Regions from separate parts of the Rhodococcus sp. NPDC127593 genome, predicted to be linked through region 1. Evidence: riboswitches for the same ligand, from Rfam matches in the RefSeq annotation. Region 1 holds a riboswitch; the other holds the start of a gene.
The links. A riboswitch is a leader RNA that binds a small molecule or an ion and turns the genes downstream of it on or off. The one in region 1 is predicted to bind glycine.
Positions count from the first base shown of each region.

Region 2: it holds a riboswitch for glycine, as region 1 does, so the genes downstream of both, gcvP (aminomethyl-transferring glycine dehydrogenase) here and gcvP (aminomethyl-transferring glycine dehydrogenase) in region 1, are expected to answer to the same signal.

Region 1 covers NZ_JBHXWI010000002.1:194,807-203,628, reverse strand. Annotated here, with positions in the region: gene ACFVJ3_RS02650 (MFS transporter) at 1-720, shown strand, start outside; gene lpdA (dihydrolipoyl dehydrogenase) at 796-2,169, opposite strand; gene lipA (lipoyl synthase) at 2,204-3,163, opposite strand; glycine riboswitch at 3,453-3,543, shown strand; gene gcvP (aminomethyl-transferring glycine dehydrogenase) at 3,740-6,619, shown strand; gene gcvT (glycine cleavage system aminomethyltransferase GcvT) at 6,616-7,731, shown strand; gene gcvH (glycine cleavage system protein GcvH) at 7,771-8,175, shown strand; gene glyA (serine hydroxymethyltransferase) at 8,172-8,822, shown strand, end outside.
Region 2 covers NZ_JBHXWI010000028.1:94,464-103,285, reverse strand. Annotated here, with positions in the region: gene gcvH (glycine cleavage system protein GcvH) at 1-260, shown strand, start outside; gene garA (glycogen accumulation regulator GarA) at 581-1,081, shown strand; gene ACFVJ3_RS25675 (MerR family transcriptional regulator) at 1,078-1,818, shown strand; gene ACFVJ3_RS25670 (bifunctional nuclease family protein) at 1,961-2,434, shown strand; gene ACFVJ3_RS25665 (MerR family transcriptional regulator) at 2,719-3,339, shown strand; glycine riboswitch at 3,409-3,532, shown strand; gene gcvP (aminomethyl-transferring glycine dehydrogenase) at 3,707-6,559, shown strand; gene ACFVJ3_RS25655 (metallophosphoesterase) at 6,605-7,759, opposite strand; gene ACFVJ3_RS25650 (substrate-binding domain-containing protein) at 7,756-8,822, opposite strand, start outside.

The DNA of each region.
Region 1 (8,822 bases):
GCACTCGACCGGATCAACGCCTTCGCCCAGCGGGTCGGTCAGCCGCGACTCGACGAACTGCCCGCACCGCGCGCCGCCGCCACCGGGGACGCCGGATTCGCGATGCGCGTCCTGCTGTCCCCGCAGCGCCGCCGCAGCACGCTTCTGGTCTGGTTCGCGTTCTTCATGGCGATGTTCGGCTTCTACTTCGTCACCAGTTGGACCCCGAAACTGCTGGTCGAGGCCGGCATGTCCGCGAACCAGGGCGTCACCGGCGGAGTGCTCCTCAACCTCGGCGGCATCTTCGGCGCCACCCTGCTCGGGGCGCTGTCCGCGCGCTTCGCCCTGAAGCGGGTGCTCATCGCCTACATGGCGATCGCGGGCGTGCTGCTCGTCGTCTTCGTCCCCGCCACCGCGTCCATCGTCATCGCGTTCGGGCTCGGCGCCCTGATCGGCGTCTTCGCAAACGGCTGCATCGCCGGGCTGTACGCAATCACGCCGTCGGTCTACTCGCCTGCCGTCCGGGCCACCGGTGTCGGCTGGGGAATCGGCATCGGCCGCGTCGGGGCCATCGCGTCCCCGATCGTCGCGGGCGCCCTCCTGGACCGCGACTGGTCGCCCACCCAGCTGTACATCCTCGTGGCCGCGTCCTTCGTCCTCGCCGGAATCGCCGTGTCGCGACTGCGATTCGAGAAGACCAGCGTGGACGCCACCGCGGACGCACCGCTGTCTACCCACTGAGGCGGCTCCGCCACCCGTGCGCCTTTGTGGTTGCTGGAACAACCAGAAAGGCGCACGGGCCCGGAGGGCCTAGGCTCAGCCGTGGACGTGGAGTGGCTTGCCGGCCACTGCCATCAGCGCCTCACCGAGCGCCTCACCCTGCGTGGGGTGGGCGTGCACGAACTTCGCGGCCTGCGCGGCGCCGACCTCGAAGTTGTAGAGCAGCTGCGCCTCGCCGATCAGCTCGCCGACTCGGTCGCCGACCATGTGCACGCCGACGACCACCCCGGTCGGCGCCACCACGAGTTTGACCGCCCCCGACGTCTTCAGGATCTGACTCTTGCCGTTGCCGGCGAGGTCGTAGGTGACGGTCTCGACGTTCTCGCCGAACTTCTCCCGCGCCGCGGTCTCGGTCAACCCGACGGACGCGACCTCGGGGTGGGAGTACGTGACGCGGGGGATGCCGGTCTCGTCGATGACGTCCGGACGGAGCCCGGCGATCTCCTCGGCCACGAAGATGCCCTGCTGGAAGCCGCGGTGGGCCAACTGGAGCCCGGGGACGATGTCGCCGACCGCGAAGACATTGGGCACCGTGGTGCGCAGTCGATCGCTGGTCACCACGAATCCCCTCTCCAGCATCACCCCGGTCTCCTCGAACCCCATGGACGCGGTGTTGGGGCCGCGCCCCACCGCGACCAGCACGACGTCGGCGTCGAGCACGTCGCCGGAGTCGAGGGTGACGGACACCGCATCCTCGTCCTGCGTCACCTCCGTCACCCGCACACCTGTCTTCGCGGCGATCTTGCGGCGACGGAAAGCCCGTTCGAGGTACTTGGAGATCGTCTCGTCCTCGTTCGGCACCAGCCGCGGCATCGCCTCGACGATCGTCACCGACGCACCGAACGAGGCCCAGACACTGGCGAATTCGACGCCGATGACACCGCCGCCCAGGATGATCGCCTTCTTCGGGACCGACGGCAGCACGAGCGCCTCATCGCTGGTGACGACCCGGCCGCCGATGCTGATGCCGGGCAGCGTCTTCGGCGACGACCCCGTCGCCAGGACGACGGCGCCGCCCGTGATCAACTCGCCGTCGACCTCCACCCCGTTGGGTCCGACCAACCGTCCGCGCCCGTTGACGATGGTGATGCCGTACGAGTCGACGAGTCCCTGCAGCCCCTTGTGCAGTCGGGTGACGATGGTGTTCTTGTAGCTCAGGACCTTCTCGAGGTCGACACCGTCGAACGTGACGTCGACACCGAACTGCGAAGCGGTGCGGGCACTGTCCGCGACCTCGGCGCAGTGCAGCAGCGCCTTCGTCGGAATGCACCCCTGATGCAGGCACGTGCCGCCGAGTTCGTTCTCCTCGACGAGAATGACCGAACGGCCCAGTTCGGCCGAACGGATGGCGGCCGCGTAGCCACCCGAACCGCCGCCGAGGATGACGACATCTGCAGATCGCGTAGACATGGGAACTCCTTGCTGGAACGGAAGAAAATCGGGATCAGTGAACTGCGGTCGCGGCGAGGGCCTCGGCGTGCAGGCGGCCGGCCCGGTAGGACGAGCGCACGAGCGGACCGGACAGGACGCCGAGGAATCCGATCTCGCGGGCGATCCCGTCGAGCATGACGAACTCGTCCGGCTTCGCCCACCGCGACACCGGATGGTGCCGGGCCGACGGACGCAGATACTGCGTGATCGTGATCAACTGGCAGCCGGCGGTGTGCAGGTCCCGGAGTGCCTGAATCACCTCGTCCGTGGTCTCCCCCATCCCGAGGATCAGGTTCGACTTGGTGATCAGACCGTCCTCCCGAGCCCGCGTGATCACCTCGAGGGAACGCTCGTAGGTGAAGGCGGGGCGGATACGACGGAATATCCGGGGAACGGTCTCCACATTGTGCGCCAGTACTTCCGGGCGGGTGCCGAACACCTCACGTAGCTGCCCGGGGTCGGCATTGAAGTCGGGGATCAGCAGTTCGACGCCGGTGCCCGGGCACAGTTCGTGAATTTGCCGCACCGTCTCTGCGTACAGCCAGGCGCCGCCGTCCGGCAGGTCGTCGCGGGCCACGCCGGTGACGGTGGCGTACCGAAGGCCCATCGTCTGCACCGACTCCGCGACCCGCCTGGGCTCGCCCCGATCGAGTGCGGCGGGACGGCCGGTGTCGATCTGGCAGAAGTCACATCGCCGGGTGCACTGGCTTCCGCCGATGAGGAACGTCGCCTCACGGTCCTCCCAGCATTCGAAGATGTTGGGACAGCCCGCTTCCTGACAGACGGTGTGCAGGTTCTCGCGTTCGACGAGGGCGGCGAGGTCCCGGTATTCGGGCCCCGTCCGCATCTGCACCTTCATCCACGACGGTTTGCGTTCGACCGGGGTCTGGGTGTTGCGGACTTCGAGGCGGAGCAGTCGGCGGCCGTCAGGGGCGAGCGGAGCGACGGGGGGTGGCTCAGGGTGTGCAGTCATGTGGGGAACTCCTATGACCGGTCGAAACCGGTCGGTATGCGACGTCGAGGCGCGCGGTCGGCAGCGCGGCACCGGGAAGGGTGAGTGTGAGCGGGGAGAGCGAGCATGCATCGACAACCGTTGCGGCTGCGGGTATCTGGGCTCCCATCGCCCGGCGTGTGCGGTCACGTCCGAGCGAGGATCCATCGAGGATGCCAAACGACGAGGACTTTTGGCAAGACCGTCGGTCCGAGGAGACAAACCCGCGGCGCCTGTGTACTGTTTGGCAAACCACAACTGAAGACGCCGTTGACGCGCAGCGGGAGAACCTCCTTTCGGAGGCGCCGTAGGAGCAACTTCCTCCCCGGGAATCTCTCAGGCCCCAGTACCGCAGCGCAGAGGCAACTCTGGAGAAAGCGTCGGCCTCAGGGCCGGAACTTACCGAAGGTGAAGAGCACGCCGCAGTTGCGGTGCGCCCAAACTCTCAGGTTTCAGGACAGAGCGGGGAGGTGCCCCTTGTCGATGTCCGGTGCGGTCCGGACTCAACGAAACCGGAGTCACCTCGTGCCAGCAGAAACCCGCACCGCCACCCACGGCGTGCCCCTCACCAGCGACTTTCCGTCCCGCCACATCGGTCCCGATGCCTCCGCGTCCCGGCGCATGCTCGGCGCCCTCGGTTACGACACCCTCGCGAACCTGATCGACAGCGCAGTGCCGGAGCAGATCCGCAGCTCACAGCCCTTGAATCTGCCCACCGCGCGGTCCGAGCAGCAGGTTCTCGCCGACCTGCGGGCACTGTCGGAGCGCAACGAGACCCGCGTCCAGATGATCGGCCTCGGATACTCCGACACCATCACTCCCGCAGTGTTGCGCCGGAACATGCTCGAGTCCCCGGCCTGGTACACCGCCTACACCCCGTACCAGCCGGAGATTTCCCAGGGCCGGCTGGAGGCGCTGCTGACGTTCCAGACCGTCATCGAGGATCTGACCGCCCTTCCCCTGGCCGGCGCCTCGCTGCTCGACGAGGCGACCGCCGTGATGGAGGCGGTGCTGCTGATGCGGCGCGCGAACAAGTCGAAGTCCGGCACCAACCGCGTCGTCCTCGACGCGGACTGCCTGCCGCAGACGCTGGCCGTCGTCCGGGGACGAGCAAAGGCGGTGGGCATCGAGGTGGTGGTCGCGGAGCTGTCGGGGGAACTGCCCGACGGTGACATGTTCGGGGTGGTCTTCCAGGCGCCCGGCGCGAGCGGAGCGGTGCGCGACCTGGCTCCGATGATCGCCGACGCCAAGGCGCGCGGCGCGCTGACCACCGTCGCGGCGGATCTGCTGTCGCTGACGATCCTGACGCCACCCGGCGAGCAGGGCGCCGACATCGCGGTCGGGTCGGCCCAGCGTTTCGGTGTGCCGCTGTTCTTCGGCGGACCGCACGCCGGCTACATGGCCGTCCGCAGCGGGCTCGAGCGCATGCTGCCCGGCCGCCTCGTCGGAGTGTCCGTCGACGTCGACGGGAAGACCGCCTACCGGCTGGCTCTGCAGACCCGCGAACAGCACATTCGGCGTGACAAGGCGACCAGCAACATCTGCACCGCGCAGGCACTGCTCGCCAACGTCGCCGCGATGTACGCCGCCTACCACGGACCGGAAGGGTTGCGTGCCATCGCGAACCGGGTACACGCCCACGCGTCGACCATCGCCGCAAGCCTGCGCGCCGCCGGTCACACGATCGTCCACGACAGCTTCTTCGACACGGTTCTCGTGCGGGTCCCGGCGGGTGCCGGGGCGATTGTGGAATCGGCCGATCGCGACGGCATCAACCTCCGCCTCGTCGACGCCGATCACGTTGCGATCGCCTGCGACGAGTGCACCACCGACGACATCGTCCGGCGCGTGGTCGCCGTGTTCGGCGCGCAGACCACGACCCTCGCGGTGCCCGAAATGCCGTCGACACTCGCCAGGACATCGAACTACCTGCAGCACGGCGTGTTCCACGAACATCGCTCGGAAACCGCGATGCTCCGCTTCCTGCGCACACTGTCGGACAAGGACCTCGCCCTCGACCGCACCATGATCCCGCTCGGATCGTGCACCATGAAACTGAACTCGGCTGTCGAGATGGAACCGATCAGCTGGCCCGGGTTCGCGTCCATCCACCCGTACGCCCCGGTCGCACAGACAGCCGGCTACCTCGAACTCGTCGCCGACCTGGAACGGTGGCTCGGCGAGATCACCGGCTACGATCGAGTGTCGTTGCAGCCCAACGCCGGATCGCAGGGTGAGCTGGCCGGGCTGCTCGCGATCCACGGCTATCACGAATCCCGTGGCGACTTCGGACGTAACGTCTGCCTCATCCCCCAGTCCGCGCACGGAACGAACGCCGCATCCGCGGTTCTCGCGGGCATGAAGGTCGTCGTCGTCGCGACAGCGGAGAACGGCAACATCGACTTGAGCGACCTGCGCGCCAAGATCGCGGCGCACGAGGGTGCGGTGGCCGCCATCATGCTGACCTACCCGTCCACGCACGGCGTGTACGAGAACGACGTGCGGACGGTCTGCGATCTGGTTCACGAGGCCGGCGGGCAGGTGTACGTCGACGGCGCGAACCTCAATGCGCTGGTCGGTCTCGCACAGCCCGGCAAGTTCGGTGGCGACGTCTCACACCTGAACCTGCACAAAACGTTCTGCATCCCGCACGGCGGCGGCGGTCCCGGTGTGGGGCCCGTCGCGGTGCGCGAGCATCTCGCTCCGTTCCTGCCCGGCAATCCGCTGGGCGGCGACGACCTCGGCACCCCGGTGTCGGCGGCCAACTACGGATCTGCCGGAATCCTCCCGATCACCTGGGCGTACATCGCGCTGATGGGTCCGGACGGGCTGACGAGTGCCACCGAAACCGCGGTGCTCGCAGCCAATTACGTAGCCAGATCGCTCGATCAGCACTTCCCCGTCCTCTACACGGGACCGTCCGGTCTGGTGGCACACGAGTGCATCCTCGACCTCCGGCCGGTCACCAAGGCGACCGGCGTCACCGCCGAGGATGTGGCAAAGCGATTGATCGACTACGGCTTCCACGCACCCACCCTGTCGTTCCCCGTCAACGGGACGCTGATGGTGGAGCCGACCGAGTCGGAGGACCTGGCCGAACTCGACCGTTTCATCGAGGCGATGATCTCGATCCGCCGCGAGATCGACCTGGTCGGGGACGGCGTGTGGCCGCTCGAGCGCAGCCCGCTGCGTCAGGCCCCGCACACCGCCGAACAGGTGACCGCCGACAATTGGGATCTGCCCTACCCGCGCCACCTCGCCGCCTACCCCGTCGCGTCGCTTCGCGCCACCAAGTACTGGCCCCCGGTGCGTCGCATCGACGGCGTCCACGGCGACCGCAACCTCGTGTGCTCGTGCCCCGCGCCCGAGGCCTTCGAGAACACCACCGACACCGACACTTCGGCCATCGCCGAGACCCCCGAGGAGGCCTTCGCATGACCCTCACCACGACGCCCGCATCCCCGCTGCTCGGCGAGCACGGCGCGCTCGGAGCCCATTTCACCGACTTCGCGGGCTGGCAGATGCCGCTGAAGTACGACAGCGAACTCGCCGAACACCGCGCCGTCCGGACCGCGGCGGGGCTGTTCGACCTCTCGCACATGGGCGAGATCGCAGTCACCGGCCCCGAGTCCGGAGCGGTCCTGGATTACGCTCTGGCCGGCGAACTCTCGAAGATCGGTGTCGGCCGGGCCAAGTACTCCCTCCTGTGCAACGCGGACGGCGGGGTCATCGACGATCTCGTCGTCTACCGTCTCGCCAACGAGCACTTCCTCGTGGTCGCCAACGCGGCGAACGCGCCGGCGGTGTCCCGCGAAGTGGCGGCACGCGCCGAAGGCTTCTCCGCGAAGGTCGACGATCAATCCTCGGAGACCGCGCTGATCGCGGTGCAGGGACCGGTCGCGCAGGACGTCGTGCAGTCCCTCGTTCCCGCCGAGCAGGTGAAGACGGTGGCGGAGTTGAAGTACTACGCCGTCACGCGCGCAGTGGTCGCCGGCATCGACGTCCTCCTCGCCCGCACCGGTTACACCGGAGAGGACGGCTTCGAGCTCTACGTGCCGAACGACCTGTCCGTGCAGTTGTGGCGCGCACTGCTCGACGCCACCACGGCCCGCGGCGGCGTCCCCGCCGGCCTCGCCTGCCGCGACACCCTCCGCCTCGAGGCCGGAATGGCGTTGTACGGCCACGAACTGAACCTCGAGACGAATCCGTACGAGGCCGGGCTCGGCAAGGTGGTCCGGCTCAACAAGGACTTCATCGGCCGCGATGCCCTGCAGAAGTTGTCGGATCAGGCGCCGCGGCGGGTGCTGGTCGGCCTCGCCGGAACCGGGCGCCGGGCCGCGCGTGCCGAGTACACCGTGTTCGACGCGGCCGGTGAGTCGGCGGTCGGCACCATCACGTCGGGGGCGTTGTCTCCGACGCTCGGGTATCCGATCGCGCTCGCTTTCGTGGACGTCGCGTTCCGCGAATCCGGCACCGAGCTGACCGTGGACATCCGTGGCAAGAAGGAACCGTTCGTGGTCACTCCGTCGCCGTTCTACCGCCGCTCCTGAACCGTTCCCACTCCCTTCAGCCCTGGAAGAGGTACCGCCATGCCTTCAGCAGCTTTCCCCGACGACCGCAGCTACACCGACGACCACGAGTGGGTCCTGATCGAGCCGGGCGCGACGCTCCCCGACGAACCGGTCCGGGTCGGCATCACGTCGGTCGCCGTCAACTCACTCGGCGAGCTCGTCTTCGTCGACCTGCCAGAGGTCGGTTCGACCATCGTCGCCGGTGAATCGTGTGGCGAGGTCGAGTCGACGAAGACCGTGTCCGAGCTGTACCCGCCGGTGAGCGGCCGCGTCACGCTGATCAACACCGCCGCCGTCGACGACCCGGGACTGGTCACCTCGGATCCCTATGGCGAGGGCTGGCTGTTCGCCGTCCAGCCGTCCGCCGCCGGCGAACTCCTCACCGCAGCCGAGTACGCCGAGAAGAACGGGGTGCAGGTATGAGCGTCCTGAACCGCGACCTCGCGGATTTCGATCCGGACGTCGCCGCACTGGTCGGCAAGGAACTCGAGCGTCAGCGCACCGGCCTCGAGATGATCGCGTCGGAGAACCACGCACCGCTCGCGGTCATGCAGGCGCAGGGTTCGGTGCTGACCAACAAGTACGCCGAGGGCTACCCGGGCCGGCGCTACTACGGCGGCTGCGAGCACGTCGACACGATCGAGCAGCTCGCCATCGACCGCGTCAAGGCGCTGTTCGCCGCCGAATACGCCAACGTGCAACCGCATTCCGGTGCCACCGCGAACGCGTCGGTGATGCACGCGCTGATCACACCGGGCGACACGATCCTCGGACTGTCCCTCGCCGACGGCGGCCACCTCACTCACGGCATGCGCCTCAACTTCTCCGGCAAGCTCTACAACGTCGCCGCCTACGGGGTGTCCGAGCAGGACTACCTCATCGACATGGACGAGGTGGCGAAAGCGGCGCGCGAGCACCGGCCGCAACTGATCATCGCTGGCTGGTCGGCCTACCCCCGGCACCTGGACTTCGCCCGCTTCCGGGAGATCGCCGACGAGGTCGGCGCGTACCTGATGGTCGACATGGCCCACTTCGCCGGTCTGGTCGCCACCGGATTCCACCCGTCCCCC
Region 2 (8,822 bases), on a different contig from region 1:
CGGTCGACGAGGACGTGACGGCGGGCGAATCGTTCGGCGAGGTGGAATCCACCAAGAGCGTCTCCGACATCTTCGCCCCGCTGACGGCGAAAGTCGTTGCCGCCAATGCCGATCTGGACGGCAGCCCGGAACTGGTGAACTCCGCGCCCTACGGGCAGGGGTGGCTGGTGGACCTCGGTGTCGACGACGAGGCGACCCTCGACACGGCACTGGCCGAAATGCTGGACGCCGCCGGCTATGCAGACATCACGGCAGGATAATTTCCCGAGAACACGCGGAGCGGTAATCGGATAGTTTCGGAAGGTGCCGACAGCCCGGAAAACCGGGTTGCCGGAGAAATCCGCTGTCGGAATACCGGTTCGTAATGTGCTGGCGGCCTGTCTCACTACACGCACCGGCGTGCGCAGGGTACGGTCGATGATGAACGCATGTGCCGTGTCGGGGCGCAGGTCCGTAGTTTGAATGTGATCGTGGGAGTTTGCACAGAAGTTAATGTGCACGGGAACCGAATTATGTAGTACCGAGTGGCATTGCGTAGTCCAGCGAATCTTGCTGGATGATCGAACTAGGAGGAGAAACGGTGAGCGAGAACGGCAACGACGCGGTCTATGGGGAGACGCCGGCGGAAACCACGTCGGTCTTCCGCGCGGACTTTCTCAATGAGCTCGACAACTCCTCGGCAACCCAGGCTCCGGAAGCCCCGGTGTCGGGTGTGGAGGGACTGCCCGCGGGCTCTGCTCTGCTCGTCGTCAAGCGTGGACCGAACGCAGGGTCGCGCTTCCTGCTCGACCAGCCGACGACGTCCGCGGGACGGCATCCCGACAGCGACATCTTCCTCGACGACGTGACCGTCAGCCGTCGTCATGCGGAGTTCCGCCAGGAGGACGACGAGTTCCAGGTCGTCGACGTCGGCAGCCTCAACGGCACCTACGTCAACCGTGAGCCGGTCGACTCGGCTGTCCTGGCGAACGGTGACGAGGTCCAGATCGGCAAGTTCCGACTGGTCTTCCTGACCGGACCCCGGACCACTGCAGGTGGCTCGCAGATCGGTGAGACGTCAGCTGGTGCGGGTAGCCAATGACCGCGGTGCGGCAGCAGCAGGCGCAATCGGGGATGTCGATCGGCTCCGTGCTGGACCGACTGCGCCCCGATTTTCCTGATGTGACGATCTCGAAGATCCGATTCCTCGAAGCCGAGGGTCTCATCAGCCCCCAGCGCACTCCCTCGGGGTATCGGCGATTCTCGATCGCCGACTGTGAACGACTGCGCTACGTACTCACTGCGCAGCGTGATCAGTATCTGCCGCTGAAGGTCATCAAGGAGCAGCTCGAGGCCATCGACAGAGGTGTGGCCACGGTCGGCGCAGGCGATTCTTCGCCGCGCCGGCCGCGCGCGCTCACCGTGGCCCCGGGCGAGGTGTCCCCCGAGGAGTTCCTCACCGACCGCGAGGTGCGGATCAGCCGCGACGATCTGATCGCGCGGGCAGGGATCGACGAGAAGTTCCTCGGCGAGCTGACCCGCGGAGGCCTGGTCGTTCCCGGGCCGGCGGGGTTCTTCGACGAGGACGCGGTGACGCTGGCGCGCACCGCGAGGGCGATGTCCGAGTTCGGACTCGAGGTGCGGCACCTCAGGGCGTTCAAGCTGGCGGCCGACCGCGAAGCCGGGTTGGTCGCGCAGATCGCGGGCCCCGTCGCCAAGGGCCGTGACGCCGGCGCACGTGATCGCGCCGAGGAGATGGTGCGCGAACTGGCCGCGTTGTCTCTGACGTTGCACACCTGCCTGGTGAAGTCGGCAGTCCGGGGTGCGCTCGATCGGTGAGGTGAGCTCGCCGACCGTCCCAACTTCCCAACGACGCTGCGCTCGAACGGCTGTACGGTCGAAGAGCAGACACGAATCGAATAGAATCCTGGTACGGCATTGTGTGCCGCGGACGGACCATTGCAGGGTGGAGGCAGACGCGATGAGCGAAATGCACGTGATCGGAGTTCGTGTCGAGCAGCCCCAAAATCAACCTGTTCTGCTGTTGCGTGAAACCGACGGCGAGCGGTACCTGCCCATCTGGATCGGCCAGACCGAGGCCACCGCGATCGCACTCGAACAGCAGGGCGTCGAGCCGGCGCGTCCGCTGACCCACGACCTGATCAAGAACCTGATCGAAGCCTTCGGTCGTACCCTGAAGGAAGTTCGCATCGTCGACCTTCGCGAGGGCACGTTCTATGCCGATCTCGTGTTCGACGAGAACACCCGCGTCTCGGCCCGCCCGTCCGACTCCATCGCCATCGCACTGCGGATCGGGGTGCCGATCTTCGCCGAGGAAGCGGTGCTCACGGAGGCCGGTCTGGTCATGCCCGACGAGCGCGAGGACGAGGTCGAGAAGTTCAAAGAATTCCTCGAGTCCGTGTCGCCGGACGATTTCAAGGCCACTGACGGCTAGATTGCACCTGCGGAAAGCCTCGGGCGCGGAGTATCGGTTGAGGTTCTTCCGGCGCGTTGCGTTGACCCCGTCTCTTCGGAGTCATAGCGTTCGGTGCAGTGATTTTCTGCCCTGCAGATTGTATCGGGCGTACGCTGAGTAGGTTCAGGGTACGGACTTGCTCGATGTCACTGGTGGCGCTTGCGCCGCTCGATGTGCTGCGGCTTGTGCCGCGGACACTGGCGACGCGCGTCACAGGCGCACTGATCGTCGGGTTCAGTGCAACATGCGAGAGGGAGTAGTCAGTGGGAGATCGGCCGCAGGAGAATGCGCTGAATCTTGCGCCCGGCGACAACGTTGCCGAGTCCGAATTCAGCTCGGAGGAGATCCAGCCGGGCCTCTTCCCGGACGATTCCGTGCCCGACGACCTCGTCGGATACCGCGTCCCCATCGCCTGCCAGATCGCGGGAATCACCTACCGCCAGCTCGATTACTGGGCTCGCACATCCCTCGTCGTGCCGTCCATTCGTGGCGCAGCAGGTTCGGGCAGCCAACGGCTGTACTCGTTCAAAGACATCCTCGTCCTCAAGATCGTCAAGCGTCTGCTCGACACCGGAATATCGTTGCAGAACATCCGCGTGGCCGTCGACCACCTCCGTAAGCGCGGAGTGCGGGACTTGGCCAAGATCACACTTTTCTCGGACGGGACCACGGTCTACGAGTGCACGTCCCCCGAGGAGGTCGTCGATCTGCTCCAGGGCGGGCAGGGCGTGTTCGGTATCGCGGTGAGCGGTGCGATGCGCGAACTGACCGGCACCATCGCCGATTTCCCGGCAGAGCGCGCCGACGGCGGCGCGAGCGAGCAGAGCCCCGAGGACGAACTGGCGTCGCGGCGCAAGAACCGCGCGAGCCGCAAGACGGGCTAGCCCGCATCCGTCGGAGCGCGGCGCTGCCTGCGCCGCCATCTGCAGCCGTGACATAGACTGGCGGTGCGTCGACGCCGTGCGGGAGAGTTCCGGGCACCGCAAGCACAGAAACATCGTGTGTGCGGGAGTTCGGGCGCCGAAGGAGCAACACCTCCCCGTCAATCTCTCAGGCAGACAGGACCGTGCGGGCTCCGACGTCTCTGGAAAGCGGTGGGAGCACCCACCCGCCCACGGGGAAAGGGCCGTCTTCACACGTGAACGACGGTACCGAATCTCTCAGGCGCTCGACTCGAGCAGGCGACAGAGGGGGAGGGGCGTTCCGCTACGCGGGGCGTGTCCTGATCCTCCGAACTGCTTGGGAGTTGTCGTGATCGACGCTGGAAGCCGTACATTCGCCGATCGTCATGTCGGCCCGAACGCTGCGGAACTCGCGCACATTCTCGAACTGGTCGGAGCCGATTCGCTCGACGACCTCGCGTCGAAAGCCGTCCCCGCGGTCATCCTGGACGGAGTCACGGGTGGCATCGCCGACGGCCTCGACGCACTGCCCGCACCGGTGTCCGAGCATGAAGCGCTCGCCGAACTGTCCGCACTCGCCGCGCAGAACACCGTGGCGACGTCCATGATCGGTCTCGGCTACTACGACACCCTCACCCCGCCGGTCCTGATCCGGAACATCATCGAGAACCCGGCCTGGTACACGGCCTACACGCCGTACCAGCCCGAGATCAGCCAGGGCCGTCTCGAAGCCCTCCTCAACTTCCAGACGATGGTCGCCGACCTGACCGGCATGGAGGTCGCCAACTCGTCGATGCTCGACGAGGCCACCGCCGCCGCCGAGGCGATGACGCTGCTGCGCCGGGCGAGCAAGAGCAAGTCCCCGCGGTTCGTTGTCGACGCCGACCTGTTCCCGCAGACGCTGGCCGTCGTCGAGACCCGGGCCGAGCCGCTCGGCATCGAGATCGTGGTGGCCGACCTGTCCGCCGGCCTGCCGGACGGTGACTTCTTCGGCGTCCTCGCACAGATGCCCGGCGGGTCGGGTCGCATCGTCGACTACACCGCCGTGATCGCCGCCGCCCACGAGCGCGGCGCACTGGTCGCGGTCGGGGCGGATCTGCTGGCGCTCACCCTCCTCACCCCGCCCGGCGAGATCGGGGCCGACGCCTGCTTCGGCACCACCCAGCGCTTCGGTGTCCCCATGGGCTTCGGTGGCCCGCATGCCGGCTACCTCGCCGTGCACACCAAGCACGCGCGTCAACTCCCCGGCCGTCTGGTGGGCGTCTCCATCGACGCCGACGGTGACAAGGCGTACCGGCTGGCGCTGCAGACCCGCGAGCAACACATTCGCCGTGAGAAGGCGACGTCGAACATCTGTACCGCTCAGGTGCTGCTGGCGATTCTCGCGGCCATGTACGCCAGCTACCACGGCGCCGGGGGCCTGAAGGCGATCGCCCTGCGCGTGGCGAACACGGCGCACTCCCTGGCGGCCGCAGTCCGCAAGACCGGGGCCGTCGTCGTCCACGAGCACTTCTTCGACACGATTCTCGTGCGAGTCGACGCCCGGGCGGCGGACGTGGTGGCGAAGGCGAAGGGCGCCGGCATCAACCTGCGACTCGTCGACGCCGATCATGTCGCCATCGCGTGCGACGAGGCCACCACCGCCGAGGACGTCGCCCACGTGCTGGCGGCGTTCGGCGGCGAAGGCACCGTCACCGAGGAAGCGGGCACGTCCGTCCCCGACGCGCAGCTCCGCGGATCCGACTACCTGCAGCACGAGGCGTTCACCCGGTACCGCACCGAGACGGCGATGCTGCGCTACCTGCGGGCGTTGTCCGACAAGGACATCGCACTCGACCGCAGCATGATCCCGCTCGGTTCCTGCACGATGAAGCTCAATGCCACCGCCGAGATGGAAGCGATCACCTGGCCTGCGTTCGCCGGACTGCACCCGTTCGCGCCGACCGGGGACACACCGGGAATTCTCCGCATCATCAAGGACCTCGAAAACTGGCTCGTGGCCGTCACCGGCTACGACGCGGTGAGCCTGCAGCCGAATGCCGGTAGCCAGGGCGAGTACGCGGGGCTGCTCGCGATCCGCAACTACCACCTCAGCCGCGGAGACGACCACCGCGACACCTGCCTCATCCCGTCGAGCGCCCACGGCACCAACGCCGCATCCGCGGTCATGGCCGGGATGCGCGTCGAGGTCGTCGCCTGCCGCCCGAACGGTGACGTGGACCTGGACGACCTGCGGGCGAAGATTGCCGACCACGCCGAGCGCCTCGCGGCGATCATGATCACCTACCCGTCCACACACGGTGTGTACGAGCACGAGATCGCCGACATCTGCGCCGCCGTCCACGACGCCGGCGGCCAGGTGTACGTCGACGGCGCCAACCTCAACGCCCTGGTCGGCCTGGCCCGTCCCGGCCGGTTCGGCGGCGACGTGAGCCACCTCAACCTGCACAAGACCTTCTGCATTCCGCACGGTGGCGGCGGTCCCGGTGTCGGACCGATCGGTGTGCGGTCCCATCTCACGCCGTTCCTGCCCGGACATCCGTTCGCACCCGAACTCGGCACCGCCGGACCGATTTCCGCGGCCCCCTACGGCAGTGCGTCGATTCTCCCCATCACGTGGGCGTACATCCGGATGATGGGCGCCGTCGGGCTGCGTCGCGCAAGCCTGACCGCCATCGCCTCGGCCAACTACATCGCGCGCCGACTGGACGAGTACTTCCCCGTCCTCTACACCGGCGAGGGTGGAATGGTGGCCCACGAGTGCATCCTCGACCTCCGGCCGATCACCAAGGACACCGGTGTGACCGTGGACGACGTCGCAAAGCGCCTCGCCGACTACGGATTCCACGCACCGACGATGAGCTTCCCGGTGGCGGGCACCCTTATGGTGGAGCCCACCGAGAGCGAGAACCTCGAAGAGATCGACGCCTTCTGCGAGGCGATGATCGCGATCCGCGCCGAGATCGACCGCGTGGGCTCGGGGGAGTGGCCGGTGGACGACAACCCGCTGCGCGGCGCCCCGCACACCGCCGGTTGCCTGGCAGCGGAGTGGAACCACCCCTACACCCGTGAGACGGCGGTGTTCCCCCGCGGCAAGGCCCGGCCGAAGGTGTGGCCGGCGGTCCGGCGCATCGACGGTGCGCACGGCGACCGCAACCTCGTGTGCTCCTGCCCGCCGATCTCCGCGTTCGAAGGCGCCTGACACAGACGATGCCCGTCCCGCTCACGCGGGGCGGGCATCGCTCGTTCAGTCCTCGCGCACCAGCTCGAGGATCGTGATCTCCGGCGGGGCGCCCACACGCACCGGCGGACCCCACGTGCCCACACCGCGGGTGGTGTAGAGGACGGTGTTCCCGATGCGATCCAGTCCCGCCACCGACGGCTGCTGCAGCGGCACCAGATAACGCAGCGGCCACATCTGCCCGCCGTGCGTGTGCCCCGACAGTTGCAGGTCGACACCGAGGTCGGACGCTTCCAGCGCCTGCCGCGGTTCGTGCGCGAGCAGCACGACGAACGACGACGGATCGCGTCCGGCGAGCGCGGCAGGAAGGTCGGGTTCGTACGGGGCCGGCGAGGAGTAGTCGTGGATCCCCGCGATGTCGATGGTGGCGCCGCCCCGGGTGATCGTCGCGCGTTCGTTGCGCAGCGTCCGGATGCCCAGTCGGTCCCACACGTCCAGCCACCGGCCGCCGTCGTCGGCATAGAACTCGTGGTTGCCGCTGACACCGAACACCCCGAGCGGGGCCTCGAGGTCGCCGAGCGGTTGCAGATCGGGTGATACCTTCGCGACGGTCCCGTCGACCAGATCGCCCGCGATCGCGACGAGATCGGGCTGCTCCGCGTTCACCAGGTCGACGACGCGCCGGGTGAAGTCCACTCCTCGCGCCGGGCCGACGTGGAGGTCGGACACGAGCGCCACACGCACACCGTCGAACTCGGCGGGGAGACGTTTCAGCGGCACCCGAACCCGCACGATCCGCGGCCGCGCGGCCTCCGACACCCCGTAACCGGCGGCGCCGGCGGCGCCCACCACGACGACGGCGGTGGCGATGCGCAGGCTTCGGCGACGCGACAGATCGACCTGTTCGTCGTTCCCGGTGCCGCGCAGCCGGCCGAACAGCCGCGTCAGCAGCGACACCGACGCGACCAGGAGAAGCCCGAGCACCAGATAGAACATCGCGCCGAGCCACACCCAGCCCACCCACCCCGGGGGGCGCGCCCATCCCGGGTCGAAGGCTTCGCCGCTGCCGACGCCGATGACTGCGAGAACCCACAGGACCACGAGGGTCACGTCGACGACGACCGACCAGGGACGGCCCAGCCCGGTGGCCCGGACGAGTCGCCGATGGAGCCACCAGGTGACGAGTGCGAGGAAGACCGCGAAGACCAGGAGCCTCGTCACGACAGCAGCTTGCTGATCGCGGTCGGCAAAGCCGCTCCGTCCGAGGACGCGACCTTCTCCAGCGACCCACCCGTGCGATCGGCCAACGCCTGCAACGTGTTGAGGTCGGAATTCTCGCCGATCGTCAGTACGTCGATGCGCACCGGCTTCGACGTACTCGAGGTCGCGGCGATGGCGGACAGCAGATCCGCGCGCGCGACGGAGTCGTCGTTGGCGCCGTCCGTAACGAGCAGCACCGAGTTGGTACGGCCCGGCGTGTATCCGTCGACCGCGCTCTTGTAGGCCGCTTCGAGCGACGTGTAGGTCGAGGACCCGGTGGCGGGTGTCGCCTTGGCGAGCCGGGCGTCGAGGGCCTGCCTGCGGGTGCCCTCGGTGAAACCGCCCGCCGAGAGAGGACCGGTCGCGACCACGGTCGTGTACGGCCGCGACCCGTCGAGCGTGGTGCTGTACTCCCACAGCCCGAGGTTCGACGAGTCCGGAGAACGGTCGACGTGGGCTGCCAGCGCAGCCGTCGTGTTCGCCAGGCGCGTCGCCGTCCCCTCGCGCTCACCCATCGAGCTGGAAACGTCGAGCAGGACGGTGGAGGTGCGGGGCGTGATCGGATTCCGGATCACCCGCATCAGCTCGGCCGCAGCCGCCGCATCTGCGGGAACCAGGGTGGATTCGAAACCGGGAAAGGCCAGCGTGGTGTCGTCGGGGCGGGCGAGTCCCTCGACCCGGAACCCGGCATCGGCCAGGACCTGCGCCTGTTCGGGTCGACGGACGAACTCCGCGAATTGTGCGGCGGCGCGGCTCTGCGTCTCGTCGACGGACGGGCCGGCCAGAATGGCCGCCGGATGATCTGCCACAGGTGTCGGGCCTTTCGGCATCGATGTGGTGATGTCGGCTCCGGGTGCGTCGCGCAGGGCCTGGTAGACCTGCTGTTCGGTGGCCGCGACCGCGTGGATGCCGGCGGTGGCGGGATCGCCCTGCTCGGCCAGCGCGGTGAGTGCCTCCCGCGTCGTCGCGGGTTTCGTCCCCGACGACGCCTCGTAGCCGAGCGCCAGACCGGTGAGTGCCGACG